4 regions of the Paraburkholderia sp. GAS33 genome follow, and region 4 is predicted to be linked to each of the others. Evidence: predicted binding sites of a transcription regulator. Region 4 holds the regulator's gene; each other region holds the start of a gene.
What was found. The regulator LexA, encoded in region 4, represses DNA repair genes until DNA is damaged. The targets are predictions, from matches to a motif close to ACTGTATNNNNATACAGT.

Region 1 (3,207 bases), on a different contig from region 4:
GTGATGAGCGGCGCGAAACAGCACCGCTTGCGCCTTCAGCTTCATGCCGGCTTCGCGCGCCTCGAGCACCTGTTCGACCACGTAACGCGCCTGATCGGCCTCGTCCGCCACGCTGACGAGGTGCGGGCGCTGGGCGGATGCCTTGTCCGTCCACAGGTTTTTGGTGAAGCGCTCGCTGGCGAGCTCGATCACCGCGTTCGACGCCGCCAGAATCGGCTGCGTCGAGCGGTAGTTACGCTCGAGCGTGACCTGTCTCGCGGGCGGATTGAAGTGGCCCGGAAAATCGAGGATGTTGCGCACCGTCGCGCCGCGAAACGAGTAGATCGATTGGGCGTCGTCGCCCACCACGGTCAGGCCGCGGCCGTCGGGCTTCAACGCGAGGAGGATAGACGCCTGCAGGCGATTGGTGTCCTGATACTCGTCTACCAGCACGTGATCGAAGCGGCCCGCAAGGTCAGCAGCGATCGCCGGTTGCTCGGCCATCAGGGACCAGTAGAGCAGCAGATCGTCGTAGTCGAGCACGCTCTGCTTCTGCTTGGCTTCAACATAAGTGGCAAACAGCAGCCGCAGATCCGCCTCCCACTCGCGGCACCACGGAAACGCGTCGTTCAGCACATCCGCCAACGCCGCGCCGGTGTTGACAACGCGCGAGTAGATCGCGAGGCAGGTGCCCTTCGATGGAAAACGCCGTTCCTTCGCCGAGAGCCCGAGCTCGTGCCGCACGAGGTTCATCAGGTCGGCGGAATCCTCGCGATCGTTGATCGTGAAGGTGGGCGCGAGGCCGATCAGTTCGGCATATTCGCGCAGCAGACGGGCGCCGATGCCGTGAAACGTGCCCGACCACGTCAGACCCTGTGCCACCGCGGCCCGCGCGCCCAGCGCCTGTCCGGCGATGCGCGTCACCCGCCGGGTCATTTCGACCGCGGCCCGGCGTGAAAACGTCAGCAGGAGGATTCGACGGGGATCGACACCCTTGACGACCAGATTGGCGACCCGGTGCGCCAATGTATTGGTCTTGCCCGACCCCGCGCCTGCAATGACCAGCAGGGCGCCGGTCGGCTGCGTAACGTTGCCGGTGTCGTATTCGACGGCTTCGCGCTGCGCGTCATTGAGCCTCGCCAGCCAGGAGGCAGTATCGGACGGCGCGGGTTCGGCAACGGAGAGCACGGTGTCTGGGCGGCAGATAGAGGGTTACAGGGCATGGGCCGCAAAACAGCGCGGCGCCGCATACTGTATATCCATACAACCAGCTCCGACAAGCACCCTTTTTTTCCTCAACCACCGAGACGACGCCCCCCACCCCTACTCCTTCTTCGCGTCCTTTTCCTTCGCATCGGCCGCAGCCTTATCAGCGTCAGACTGCGCCTCCGTCTTCGACTTGTCGGCCTTCGCCTGAGCGACATCGGACTTCTTGTCCGCCTTCGCCTGTTCCTTGGCAGCCTTCTTGTCGGCGTGCGTGGGCGTTGCGGTCGAGTCGTTCGTTTGCGCGAACGCAACCGGCGACACGCAGCCGGCAATCAGCGCCGCCATAATCCAGTTCATGGGCTTATTCATGCAATACCTCCCTCAGGGTCACGGACAGGCCACGGACAACCCGCCGATAAAATTGAACGGGCCGGCCGCGGCAAGCCGCGCCGGCCCGTCGGAGCGGCTCACCGCCCCCTTGCTACATGCTTAGTGCTTGACGTCGGAAGCATCATCCTGGTTCGGCGTCTGGCCTTGCATGTTCATCTTCATATCGTTGTTGGCCGTCTGCTTGTCGGCCTTCTTGTTAATCTTGGCGTCACGGACTTGCTGCTTGTACTGCGACTTGGCCGCGGCCTGCTGCTGCTTCAACTCTGCCTTCGACGCCTTCTTCGACGCGCTGTACTGGGCATTGGCATGCGCATCCGCGTCGCGCTTTTGCACCAGCGGATCGGTCGAGCCCGATGCCGTCAGACGCTGCGGCGCCGGGGTCGGCGGCTGGACGCCTTGCGCGGCCGGAGCCGCTGTATCGGCGCCGGGCGCCGCCATTTGCTGGCCCGCGCCGCCGGCATCCGGTTGCGCGTTGGTCTGCGCGAACGCACCGGTAGCGGCAAAAGCAGTCAGGGCGGTACCGATCAGGAGCGAACGAATCTGGGTCATAGCTTTACCTCTCTAAAATTGTTGTCAGGACTCGGACGGCAAGCCACCGAAGATGCTGGCGGTGCGTATCGTCCGGTCTGCTGCGCCCTGCCGTCGAAGTGACGGAAGGTCACGCAGACAGCAGGTTTTTCTACAGACCTGCCCTTTGCGAGTGAAGTTCGCGAGAAACGGTCACTGTTACGCACCGTTTCATTTTCTAACGAAAACATAACCTATGCTTTCAATCAGCATAAGCCGGACTGCCTGAGGCTATCCATGTGGCTTCTGGCTTATGATGCGAACCCCGTTACCCTTGCCGCAATCGCCATGCCCAATCTCGATTTCACCCTGACCGGCGACTATGTCGAATTGCACAATCTCCTGAAGATAACGGGGCTTGCCGACAGCGGCGGCTCCGCCAAACTGATGGTTGCCTCCGGCGCAGTGACCGTGGATGGCCGGGTCGAGCTACGTAAAACCTGCAAAATCCGCGCGGGACAAGTTGTTTTGCTGGGCGACACCCGGATTGCCGTGCACGAGGCATAGCGCCGCCGGGCTCGGCTCAGCGCTGGACTGCGGGCTCGCCAAAAATCCGCACCAAAGATGTGCTTACAGATCGACAACAGCTCGCCTACCCCCTAAGCTGTCGGTTTCGATAGAAACGGCATGGACGCGACCTGCTCCGTGCCTCGCTTTATGACCCGATCCGGCCTCTCCCGGGTGGCCGCGCCGCCGCCTACGTTTTCCCGCCACGCCGCCGACACCGCCCGCCTCGCCGCCCCGCTCGCCATTGCCCAACTGTCGCAAATGGCAATGGGCGTCACCGATACGATCCTGCTAGGTTCGCTCGGGCCCGACGCGCTCGCCGCCGGCGGACTTGGCGCGAACCTGTTCTTCGTGGTCGTCACGCTGCTGCAGGGCGTGCTGACGTCGGTGAGCGTGAGCGTCTCGCACGCTCGCGGCGCCCAGGCCGAAGACCGCGTGCCGCACATCTACTGGACCGGCTTCGTGATGTCGATGCTGCTGGCGGTCCCCGCCTTCACGGTACTGTCGCTCGCCACGCCGATCCTGCTTGCCTTTGGCGAGCCGGCCCTACTCGCGCAC
Region 2 (3,207 bases), on a different contig from region 4:
CCCCGGTGAATATCGTCCATCGCGCGTTGATGCAGCACAAGGCCGCACCATGCGCGACCGGGAAATGTCTGTTCGAGCCACTCGAGCTGGACGTCGAGCACGTCCTCCTTCGCCGGGAAATGCGGTATCAGTATCGCGAGACAGTCCGGCACACCGCGAAGGTGGCTGCTCTCCGGGTCTGGACGCGACAGGTCATGAGGTGTGAGCCGGTACGTGCCTTTCGGTCCGCGCGTGCGGGCAAGCGTAATGAGTTCGGAAAGGTTTCCGTATCCCTCACGGTTCTGGGCGAGGAGGATGAGACCGAACGCCGGCGAGCCGTCGGCATTGACGAGCCGGAAGTACGAGCCGACGACGAAGGGAAGGTTCGCCTCCTTCGCCGCTACATGCGCCCGCACGATTCCCGCAAGCGAGCACTCGTCAGTTATCGCCAGACCCGAGTAGCCCAGTTGCGCTGCACGCTGGGCCAGCTCCTCCGCATGCGAAGCACCATGCAGGAATGAGAAATTGGAGAGGCAAAACAGCTCGGCATACGCCGGCAGAGCGGTGAAGGTTGCGTCCATGGCGTGTCATCCCGACAGGCCATGAAGGAACCCGCTCCATTTCTCTTCCCCCCGTACACCGCTGCCATCTGCCAGTTCACACGAGCGTATCGGTCGCGATATCGCGAGAGGCAACGTCGGCAAGTGAACGGCGAGGAAGGCGCGCATGTGAGGAAAACAGAACTGGACTGGGTTGAAGGGAAATCGATAGAGGCGCTGCGCTGGTCGGCCCTCGTCGTTTCACAATATCGACGCTCAGGCCGTCGGCTGATGGTCTCAATGTCAATCGCAGGAGCGCTGGCGACGAATCCTGCGCGGTGGCGAGCGGCCTGACCATCACGAAAAGCGTTTCAGACGACTGCGCGGCCAAGTGCAGTCGTCGGAGCGACGACGCTTTCGCGTACTCCGTCCAGAAAACCATCGCGGCGCAACTGCCTGCGCGGAGAATCTGCTCAACCGACCACAACGCGTCTCCCGTCTTCGCCGCATCCACGCGAAACACCCGCTCGACAGGAAGGCCGATGTGGCGCAGCCCCAGTCCGTTGAGGGCATGGGGTGGCTGCACAAATGCGACCGGACGGATACCGGCCTTGCAGAGCCCTGGCTGCAGCAACCGCAATTCACCCGTACCGGCTTGCTGGACCAGCAGGTCGACCAGCGCCCCTACGGGCCATCCGCCGCCAGGCAGCTCCGCCGACAGCGCGGGATACCCGGTTTCCAGAAACCGCCCACGCCCGCGCGCGAGCTGGGACGCTCGCCACAGGGACGGGTGAATCTCCTCGGCGGGAACGGTAGCGGTGGACATGGGGAGGTAAAAAACCTGTATATTTATACAGTATCGTACACGCAATCTTGCGGCAGCGAACTGGCACTTTTAATCGAGGTCTGACTCATGGATGCACGCGTTCGGCAGGCCGGCCATCCGATGCCCGAGCTGGCCGCCTTCGTGGCAAAACTACGCTCAGCCTTCGGCGACGAGGCCATTGACGACGCGGTGAGGCGTGGGAAAAACGGTGAGCCTGTCTTTTTCGCATGCGAAAATGGCCACGCCGTTGGGACAGCAATGTCCGCGAGCGACAAAGCCTGGCAGGTCGATGACGCTGTTCGCGACCGACATTACTGTCATGGTTGCGACGGCGAATGCGTCGGTCTAGGCGTCCGGTGCAGTGACTGGTTAAAGCGAGGCAACAGGGAGAAGGAACGGTGAGATTTTCTGGATGTGTTTTGTTGCTGCTCGGCTTCACGTCCTCTGCATTTGCAACTCAGGAGTACAAGGAAATCTGGAATCCGCCGGAAGCAAGGGGCGCTTCGCTTGAGCACCCGGCGACCGCGCACAGGTCCGCGAAGCATTCAGGTGGCGTACGACACATCGCGAAGGCGCGGGCTCACCGGGCGCCGGCGCCAAAGCTCGCAATGAAGCCCGGCAGCGCGCCTCACTTCTCTGACATTCCGCGCCAGATAACGCCCGAGGGAAATGTGCTTCGGGTTGATTCCCGCAACACGGCTGCTGAGGTCACGCGCTGATGGAGCCAGAGAGGTACAACGGCTATAAGGTCTGGGGACATGCCATCCTGCAGCAGGAAGACATCCTGATGCAGGAACGCTATGCCGCAAGCGGGACCATCTTTCAGAATGGCAAGCTTGTTGAGGCATCCGGCGTGCTGGGTCACTTCGATACAGCGGACGATGCGCAGCAGGCCGGACTCGCCTGGGCGCGTGCATGGATAGACATTCACGGTTAGCATCGTGCTTTCCTCACACGGAACTTTTCCTCAGAAGTTGCGCAAATGCCCTCTGCTCAATCTGCCGCGTTCCAGCATGACCAGCCGCAAATTGCAAATGACCTCTACAGTCGAAAGCCGTTTGCAGAGCAGCTCGCTCGCTTATTGGTGCTACCGCCAAAGAGCCCCGGAGTGGTCATAGGTATCGAAGGGGCATGGGGCTCGGGCAAGACAACCGTGGTGCGCTATATCGTCGAGTCGCTTAAGTCATCGACTGACGACGTTCCAATCGTTGTCGAGTTCAACCCATGGATGCTCGCTGGAGCGGATGCTCTGGTCGAAGCCCTGCTGACCGAACTCGCCTCCGGCATTGGAATGGACGCAGGCAAAAAGCGTGCGAAAAAATCGTTGGAGGCGGCAGGAAAAATACTGGGATACGCTGGATTACTACGTCACCTGAAATATCTCAAGTATGTGCCCGGTGTAAGTCTCGTTGGAGTCGCTGCAGATACGGTTGGCAACGCGCTTCACGACGCCAGCAAACTGGCGACCAAGGCCGGTGAGGCGGTGGACAACGCCAAGAAGGTGGTTGAAGAAGCTGAAAAGCTCGTATCCATCAAAGCAGGACTAAGTGAGCGAAAGAAAGAGGTCATCAAAGCACTCGCCAAGCTTGACCGCAGCATTGTCGTCATCGTCGACGACCTTGACCGCTTGACACCCGATGAAATCAAGGCAGTGTTCCGAACAATCAAGGCTGTGGCGGACTTCCCACGCGTCTCCTATTTGCTCGCGTATGACCGAAACGTGGTTAGCGAAAGTCTTGGCGGTGGACCCGCTGCAGGGGGAAACGCCTACATCGAAAAAATTGTGCAGGTTGCGTACCCCATCTCACCGGCTTTTCCTTGGCAGTTGCAATCTCACATTTCCGGTGAGATTTCCAACCTGCT
Region 3 (3,207 bases), on a different contig from region 4:
GTCAGTTGTTCGGCAGTGTAATCACCCATCGCAGCATTCCAGAGTGCCGCTCCGGCTTCGACCAACGACTCCCAGTCTTCAGCAGGAATCTTTCCGTTAAGGTCCGCAAGAACCCGTGCCAGCTTGACCATGGCCCGAAGCGCATCTGTTTCGTTTTCTGTTGAGAATGCACACATTATTGCAAGCGCCATCGCTGGTTCCATGTGCGTCTCAATATCAAAGGTGATGCGCGTCCACCGCGCATTGAAAAATGCCCAAAGGAGTTACCCGCAGGGGTACCCGGAGAGACAGCCGATTTGATAGCTGCTTAAAGATTCAGGATAGGGCGTTGGAAACGATTTTCCAAACTTTGCATTGAGTGGTTGTGCAATCCACGATTGGGAGTAGTCTGGTCGTCTTTGGTTTGCAAACTCTTGTACCGACACCAGAGAGGTGGACATCCCTCACGTTTCTTCCGACCGGCTGCATCGACGCCAGACTTTCGCAACGAGAGGGTCTGCGTAGTTGACCGTCATCGCGTCGGTGAAGAGCCGAGCAGGCTGGATGTCGTCGCCACTCTTCACATTAGCTTCGAGCACTGTTTTGGCAACAGTCTGCGCTTCTATTGCAATTGTGAGTCTCTCGAACCAGCTGGCGTGACACGCATTGCGCGCAAGCCATATGCGCGCGGACTCAACAAGTGATTCGGGTGACAACTGTTTCCCGTCTAATGCATAGGCAGCAAGGTCACTGACGGCAAGATAGCAGCGCAGGGATGCAGCCTGTTGGCGGGTCAAGGAATGCGCACCGGACATCATCTTCCTGATAACTGTTTGCCTAACCGTGAATATCTATCCATGCACGCGCCCAGGCGAGTCCGGCCTGCTGCGCCTCGCCCTGTGTATCGAAATGACCCAGCACGCCGGATGCCTCAACAAGCTTGCCGTTTTGAAAGATGGTCCCGCTTGCGGCGTAGCGTTCCTGCATCAGAATGTCTTCCTGCTGCAGGATGGCATGTCCCCAGACCTTGTAGCCGTTGTACCGCTCTGGCTCCATCAGCGCGTGACCTCAGCAGCCGTATTGCGGGAATCAACCCGAAGCACATTTCCCTCGGGCGTTATCTGGCGCGGGATGTCGGAGAAGTCCCGCGTGTTGCCCGGCTTCATTGCGAGCTTTGGCGCCGGCGCCCGGTGAGCCCGCGCCTTCGCGATGTGTCGTACGCCACCTGAATGCTTCGCGGACCTGTGCGCAGTCGCCGGGTGCTCAAGCGAAGCGCCCCTTGCTTCCGGCGGATTCCAGATTTCCTTGTACTCCTGAGTTGCAAATGCAGAGGACGTGAAGCCGAGCAGCAACAAAACACATCCAGAAAATCTCACCGTTCCTTCTCCCTGTTGCCTCGCTTTAACCAGTCACTGCACCGGACGCCCAGACCGACGCATTCGCCGTTACAACCAGAGCAGTAATGTCGGTCGCGAACAGCGTCATCGACCTGCCAGACCTTGTCGCTCGCCGGCATTGCTGTCCCTACGGCATGGCCATTTTCGCATGCGAAAAAGACAGGCTCGCCGTTTTTCCACGCCTCACCGCGTCGTCAATCGCGTCGTCGCCGAAGGCTGAGCGTAGTTTGGCCATGAAGGCTGCCAGCTCGGGCATCGGATAGTCGGCCTTCCGAACGCGTGCATCCATGAGTCAGCCCCCGATTAAAAGTGCCAGTTCGCTACCGCAAGATTGCGTGTACGATACTGTATAAATATACAGGTTTTTTGCTTCCTCATGTCCACCGCTACCGTTCCCGCTGAGGAGATTCACCCGTCCCTGTGGCGAGCGTCCCAGCTCGCGCGCGGGCGTGGGCGGTTTCTGGAAACGGGGTATCCCGCGCTGTCGGCGGAGCTGCCTGGCGGCGGATGGCCCGTAGGGGCGCTGGTCGACCTGCTGGTCCAGCAAGCCGGTACGGGTGAGTTGCAGTTGCTGCAGCCAGGGCTCTGCAAGGCCGGTATCCGTCCGGTCGCATTTGTGCAGCCACCCCATGCCCTCAACGGACTGGGGCTGCGCCACATCGGCCTTCCTGTCGAGCGGGTGTTTCGCGTGGATGCGGCGAAGACGGGAGACGCGTTGTGGTCGGTTGAGCAGATTCTCCGCGCAGGCAGTTGCGCCGCGGTGGTGTTCTGGACCGGGTATGCGAAAGCGTCATCGCTCAGACGACTGCACCTGGCCGCGCAGTCGTCTGAAACGCTTTTCGTGATGGTCAGGCCGCTCGTCACCGCGCAGGATTCATCGCTAGCGCTCCTGCGACTGACATTAAGACCATCGGCGGACGGCCTGACCGTCGATATTGTGAAACGACGAGGGCCGACCAGCGCAGCGCCTCTATCGATTTCCCTTCAACCCAGTCCTGTTCTGTTTTCCCGACATGCGCGCCTTCCTGTATCCGTCTTGGTATCACCGACAAAGATGCGAACGGTTCCACCGGTCTTTTCCATCCGCGAATGCTGGGGCACGCCAGTCTTGGGTTGAGTACGGCCTTCGATGTCCGCGTCCCAAATCTTGTTGATGAGCTCGACGATGCGCTGCTGACTGCGATGGTTCATCTGCAACGCGGGGCGGGCCCAGTCCGTGGGCACATGCGACGGGAGGTCATCGTGACCGTCCGGATAGATGCGTTGCCGATGGTCGCCCAGAAGCCCGAGCGTGATCTGACCCGGGCGATTCTTCGAAAGCTCGAACAGCGCGTCAAGCACCCCTTTCATCGTGTCTTGGGACTCATCGATGAGGATGAGGGGGTGTCGGTCCTCCAGGATGCGCTGCAGTGTTGGGCGTTCGCGAATGAGCCATGCTGCCACTTCCAGGACCTCTCCGTGTGACAGTGCACCTTGTCCGTAGGTGTCTCGGTCCGGGTGATAGATGAACACGTCGATCGTCCGGATTTCTTCGGCCTCCGCCTCAAGTTCGGCATACTTTTCCCGGTCCTTGTCCGACTCGCCCTTTACCTTGGTCATCGCATGGGCCTTGGCAGCCGCAAGTTTCTTGGCGTTGCGAGCAAGCAGAGCGTCCCGGATATCTTCGTTGAAGCCCGTGATGAGTTCCCAGCAGAAGGAGTGGATGGTCGACACTGCGGTCAGGTAGTTGTCGCCGAGTCGACCGTTGACGACGGCGGTCGCGTTCTTGGTGTAGGTTATGACGCGAATCGACTGTCCACGGGACCGGAGCTGCTCTGCATACCGGCCCCCT
Region 4 (3,207 bases):
GGGTCGGATCGCCGCGCGGCGGCATTCCGTTCAGGAGTGCGGCGACGCCATCTGGGGTTGCGTAAGCATCGACCAGCGGGCCAATGAGTGCGACGCCTATCATCGCGCCGAGGGCCGCGAGCGGATTGCCGTTGGCACGCGCCTGGATCTTTCTCGTCAGCAGACCAGCAATCTGATCCTTCAGGCTTTCGCGCAACGCGGGATAGTCGACATATTCGCTGACGGTTTGCGCGTCACGTTCATCGGCGGCGCGTTTCAGACGATCGAGTGCGAGATACGGCGACGCATAGCCGTACCCGAGTACAGCCACGACCACAATGACAAGCACTGTGACGATCAGCGGCCGCGCGACGCCGCGTTTTGCAGGTGTTGAAACAGCCATCGGGCGAGCTTCTCCGTGAGGTGTGATCTAACGTGGACCGCATCCGCGGGAAAACGATCCCCATACGACCGATGCACGATTATCCCTGAGCCAACCGCGCGCAACCTCACGTAATGATCTTTACCGGGCGTGCGAACTGCCTGACGGCCGGTTCACCCACCTCTGGGCTTTCTTCCGGATGCTTACTCGAACATCGCGTTCTGCACGCCGGCCGTTTCTTCGGCGATGCAGCGGTCGATCATGCGGCACACGGCGTCCACCGTGCCGACCATGATCAGACGCGACGGCCCGTGGTACACCCGCACCGGCGCGCGCCGGGCTGGCTCCGCCGTATTGAGCCCTGAATTTAGCGACACCCGTGCGAAGGCCGGCAGCGCCGACGGCAAGGTCGAAGCATGCGGCTGCGGGTCGTCGAACAGCGAAGCAGTAACACTGGACGCCTCGATCGGCGCGCACGGTACGAGATTGCGCAAATGGCGCAGGCGACCGAACTGGCGGAAGGGCAGCAGGCGGGCAAGGCGTTCCATGATTCTCTCCAGTCGTTGTTCAGGCAAGGTTCAGAACTCAGTGGGGCGGATCAGCCCCACTGCGATGCCTTCCAGTGCGAATTCCGCACTGCCGGCCTGAACAAAGATATTTTCGTAATCGGGGTTCTCGGCGATCAGCTCGATGCCATTCGGCCGGCGCTTGAGACGCTTGACCGTCACGTCGTCGCCCAACCGCGCGACGATGATCTGGCCGTCTTTGGCTTCGCTTTTCTTCTGTACCGCGAGCAGGTCGCCGTCGAAAATGCCGGCGTCCCGCATGGACAACCCGCGCACCTTCAGCAGGTAGTCCGGCTTGCTGGAAAAGAGCGCCGGGTCGCAGGCGTAATGCTGCGAGACGTGTTCCTGCGCAAGGATCGGGCTACCCGCGGCCACCCGGCCGACCAGCGGCAGCGACAACTGCATGATGCTGGCGTGCGGCAGCGTGAACTGATGCGGCCCGTCGTCCTGACTGGCCAGCAGTAGCCGGATGCCGCGCGAAGCGCCCGCGGCGAGCTCGATGACCCCCTTGCGAGCAAGCGCCCGCAAGTGCTCTTCCGCCGAGTTAGCCGAGCTGAAGCCCAGCTCGGCGGCGATCTCCGCGCGGGTGGGCGGAAAACCGGTGCGTTCGATGGCCCGGCGGATCAGATCGAAAACTTCTTGCTGTCGTGCGGTGAGTTTGGTCATGGGGTCACTGTATGGATAGACAGGTGACTGTATTTTTATACAGTATCCGGCGCAATTCAAGCTTTACTTTAAGTTCTCGACCCTGGGTGTCAGTGGAACGCCGTCAGACGGCGTCCTAACACCGGATTTCGTGCCGCAACGCCGCGTCCGGCTGTCATTACCACTTTTGAGTATTAAAAAATGAAGAAACATTATTTTTAATGATGAAAGCCCTTCGATAGACTGGGCCTCGAGTCGACGCAGGCAAGACGCGCGCAAGACCTCAAACACCAAACACAACAGACAGGAAGGGGCACGTTGCCTCGCCTCACCACCACGCGGAGAAGCTGGATGATCGATCAGGGCACGGGGCTCGCACGCAGGACCAGGAAGCTCATCACGGTGCTGGCGCTTGGCGCCGCAGCGGCACTTGGGCTGGCCGGACAGACACAGGCGGCGGACACGACGCTGCTGAATGTGTCGTACGACCCCACGCGCGAGTTGTACCAGCAGATCAACGAGGCGTTCGGCAAACAGTGGAAAGCGCAGACGGGCGACACCATCACCTTCAAGCAGTCGCATGGCGGCTCAGGCGCGCAGGCGCGCTCGGTTCTTGACGGGCTGCAGGCGGACGTCGTGACGCTCGCGCTCGCTTATGACATCGATGCGCTTGCCAGCAAGGGCATCGTCGACAAGAACTGGCAGAAGCGTCTGCCGGACAACGCCGCGCCGTACACCTCGACGATCGTATTTCTGGTGCGCAAGGGCAACCCCAAACACATCAAGGATTGGGACGACCTGGTGAAGCCGGGCGTGTCGATCGTCACGCCGAACCCGAAAACCTCGGGCGGCGCACGCTGGAACTATCTGGCGGCGTGGGCGTATGCCGAGCATCAACCGGGCGGCAATGATCAGAAGGCTAAGGAATTCGTTACGAAGCTGTACAAGAACGCGGGCGTGCTCGATTCGGGCGCACGTGGAGCGACGACGAGCTTCGTGCAGCGCGGTATCGGCGATGTGCTGATTGCCTGGGAAAACGAAGCGTTTCTGTCGCTCAAGGAGTTTGGTCCGGACAAGTTCGAGATCGTGGTGCCGTCGGTGAGCATTCTGGCTGAGCCGCCTGTCTCGGTAGTCGACAAGGTGGTGGACAAGCACGGCACGCGCAAGCTGGCTGAGGCGTATCTGAACTTCCTTTACGGCGAGCAGGGGCAGGAGATTGCCGCGGAGAACTTCTACCGTCCGCGTTCGGACAAGGTGCCGGCCGCGCTGACCGCGAAGTTTCCGAAGCTGAAGCTGTACACCGTGGATGACACGTTCGGCGGCTGGACGAATGCGCAGAAAACGCACTTCGCAGACGGTGGCGTGTTCGATTCGATCTACTCGCCGCAGTGAGGCGTAACGAGGTAAGGCAGTCAGGCTGTCGTCCGGCGCGCCTCAAGGGGCGCGCCGTTTGGCCATTCAGCCTGGTCCAGCCGCGCGACCCGGTTTTCACCCTGAAAGAGCATCGAGCATGACAACGTTGACCTTCCGCAAGCCAAGCGCCTTACCGGGCTTCGGCCTGACGCTCGGCATCACAGTGGCGTATCTGAGCCTCGTGGTGCTGATTCCGCTTGCGGCGACCTTTCTCAAGACCGC

Region 1: P3T24_RS34275 (ATP-dependent helicase) is a predicted target of LexA. The motif match lies at 1,230-1,247, and genes of this name have one in related genera.
Region 2: imuA (translesion DNA synthesis-associated protein ImuA) is a predicted target of LexA. The motif match lies at 1,359-1,376, and genes of this name have one in related genera.
Region 3: imuA (translesion DNA synthesis-associated protein ImuA) is a predicted target of LexA. The motif match lies at 1,721-1,738, and genes of this name have one in related genera.

The regions. Positions count from the first base shown of each region.
Region 1 covers NZ_JBNDMP010000016.1:157,724-160,930, forward strand. Annotated here, with positions in the region: gene P3T24_RS34275 (ATP-dependent helicase) at 1-1,167, opposite strand, end outside; gene P3T24_RS34280 (hypothetical protein) at 1,303-1,554, opposite strand; gene P3T24_RS34285 (hypothetical protein) at 1,675-2,124, opposite strand; gene P3T24_RS34290 (RNA-binding S4 domain-containing protein) at 2,431-2,649, shown strand; gene P3T24_RS34295 (MATE family efflux transporter) at 2,800-3,207, shown strand, end outside.
Region 2 covers NZ_JBNDMP010000013.1:113,217-116,423, reverse strand. Annotated here, with positions in the region: gene P3T24_RS31215 (error-prone DNA polymerase) at 1-560, opposite strand, end outside; gene imuA (translesion DNA synthesis-associated protein ImuA) at 637-1,344, opposite strand; gene P3T24_RS31205 (hypothetical protein) at 2,063-2,281, shown strand; gene P3T24_RS31200 (KAP family P-loop NTPase fold protein) at 2,327-3,207, shown strand, end outside.
Region 3 covers NZ_JBNDMP010000002.1:365,560-368,766, reverse strand. Annotated here, with positions in the region: gene P3T24_RS08040 (hypothetical protein) at 1-203, opposite strand, end outside; gene P3T24_RS08035 (hypothetical protein) at 444-776, opposite strand; gene P3T24_RS08030 (hypothetical protein) at 817-1,035, opposite strand; gene imuA (translesion DNA synthesis-associated protein ImuA) at 1,753-2,493, shown strand; partial or broken gene P3T24_RS08020 (UvrD-helicase domain-containing protein) at 2,643-3,207, opposite strand, start outside.
Region 4 covers NZ_JBNDMP010000004.1:113,148-116,354, reverse strand. Annotated here, with positions in the region: gene P3T24_RS14185 (DUF2939 domain-containing protein) at 1-382, opposite strand, end outside; gene P3T24_RS14180 (hypothetical protein) at 565-909, opposite strand; gene lexA (transcriptional repressor LexA) at 940-1,593, opposite strand; gene P3T24_RS14170 (sulfate ABC transporter substrate-binding protein) at 1,924-2,964, shown strand; gene cysT (sulfate ABC transporter permease subunit CysT) at 3,083-3,207, shown strand, end outside.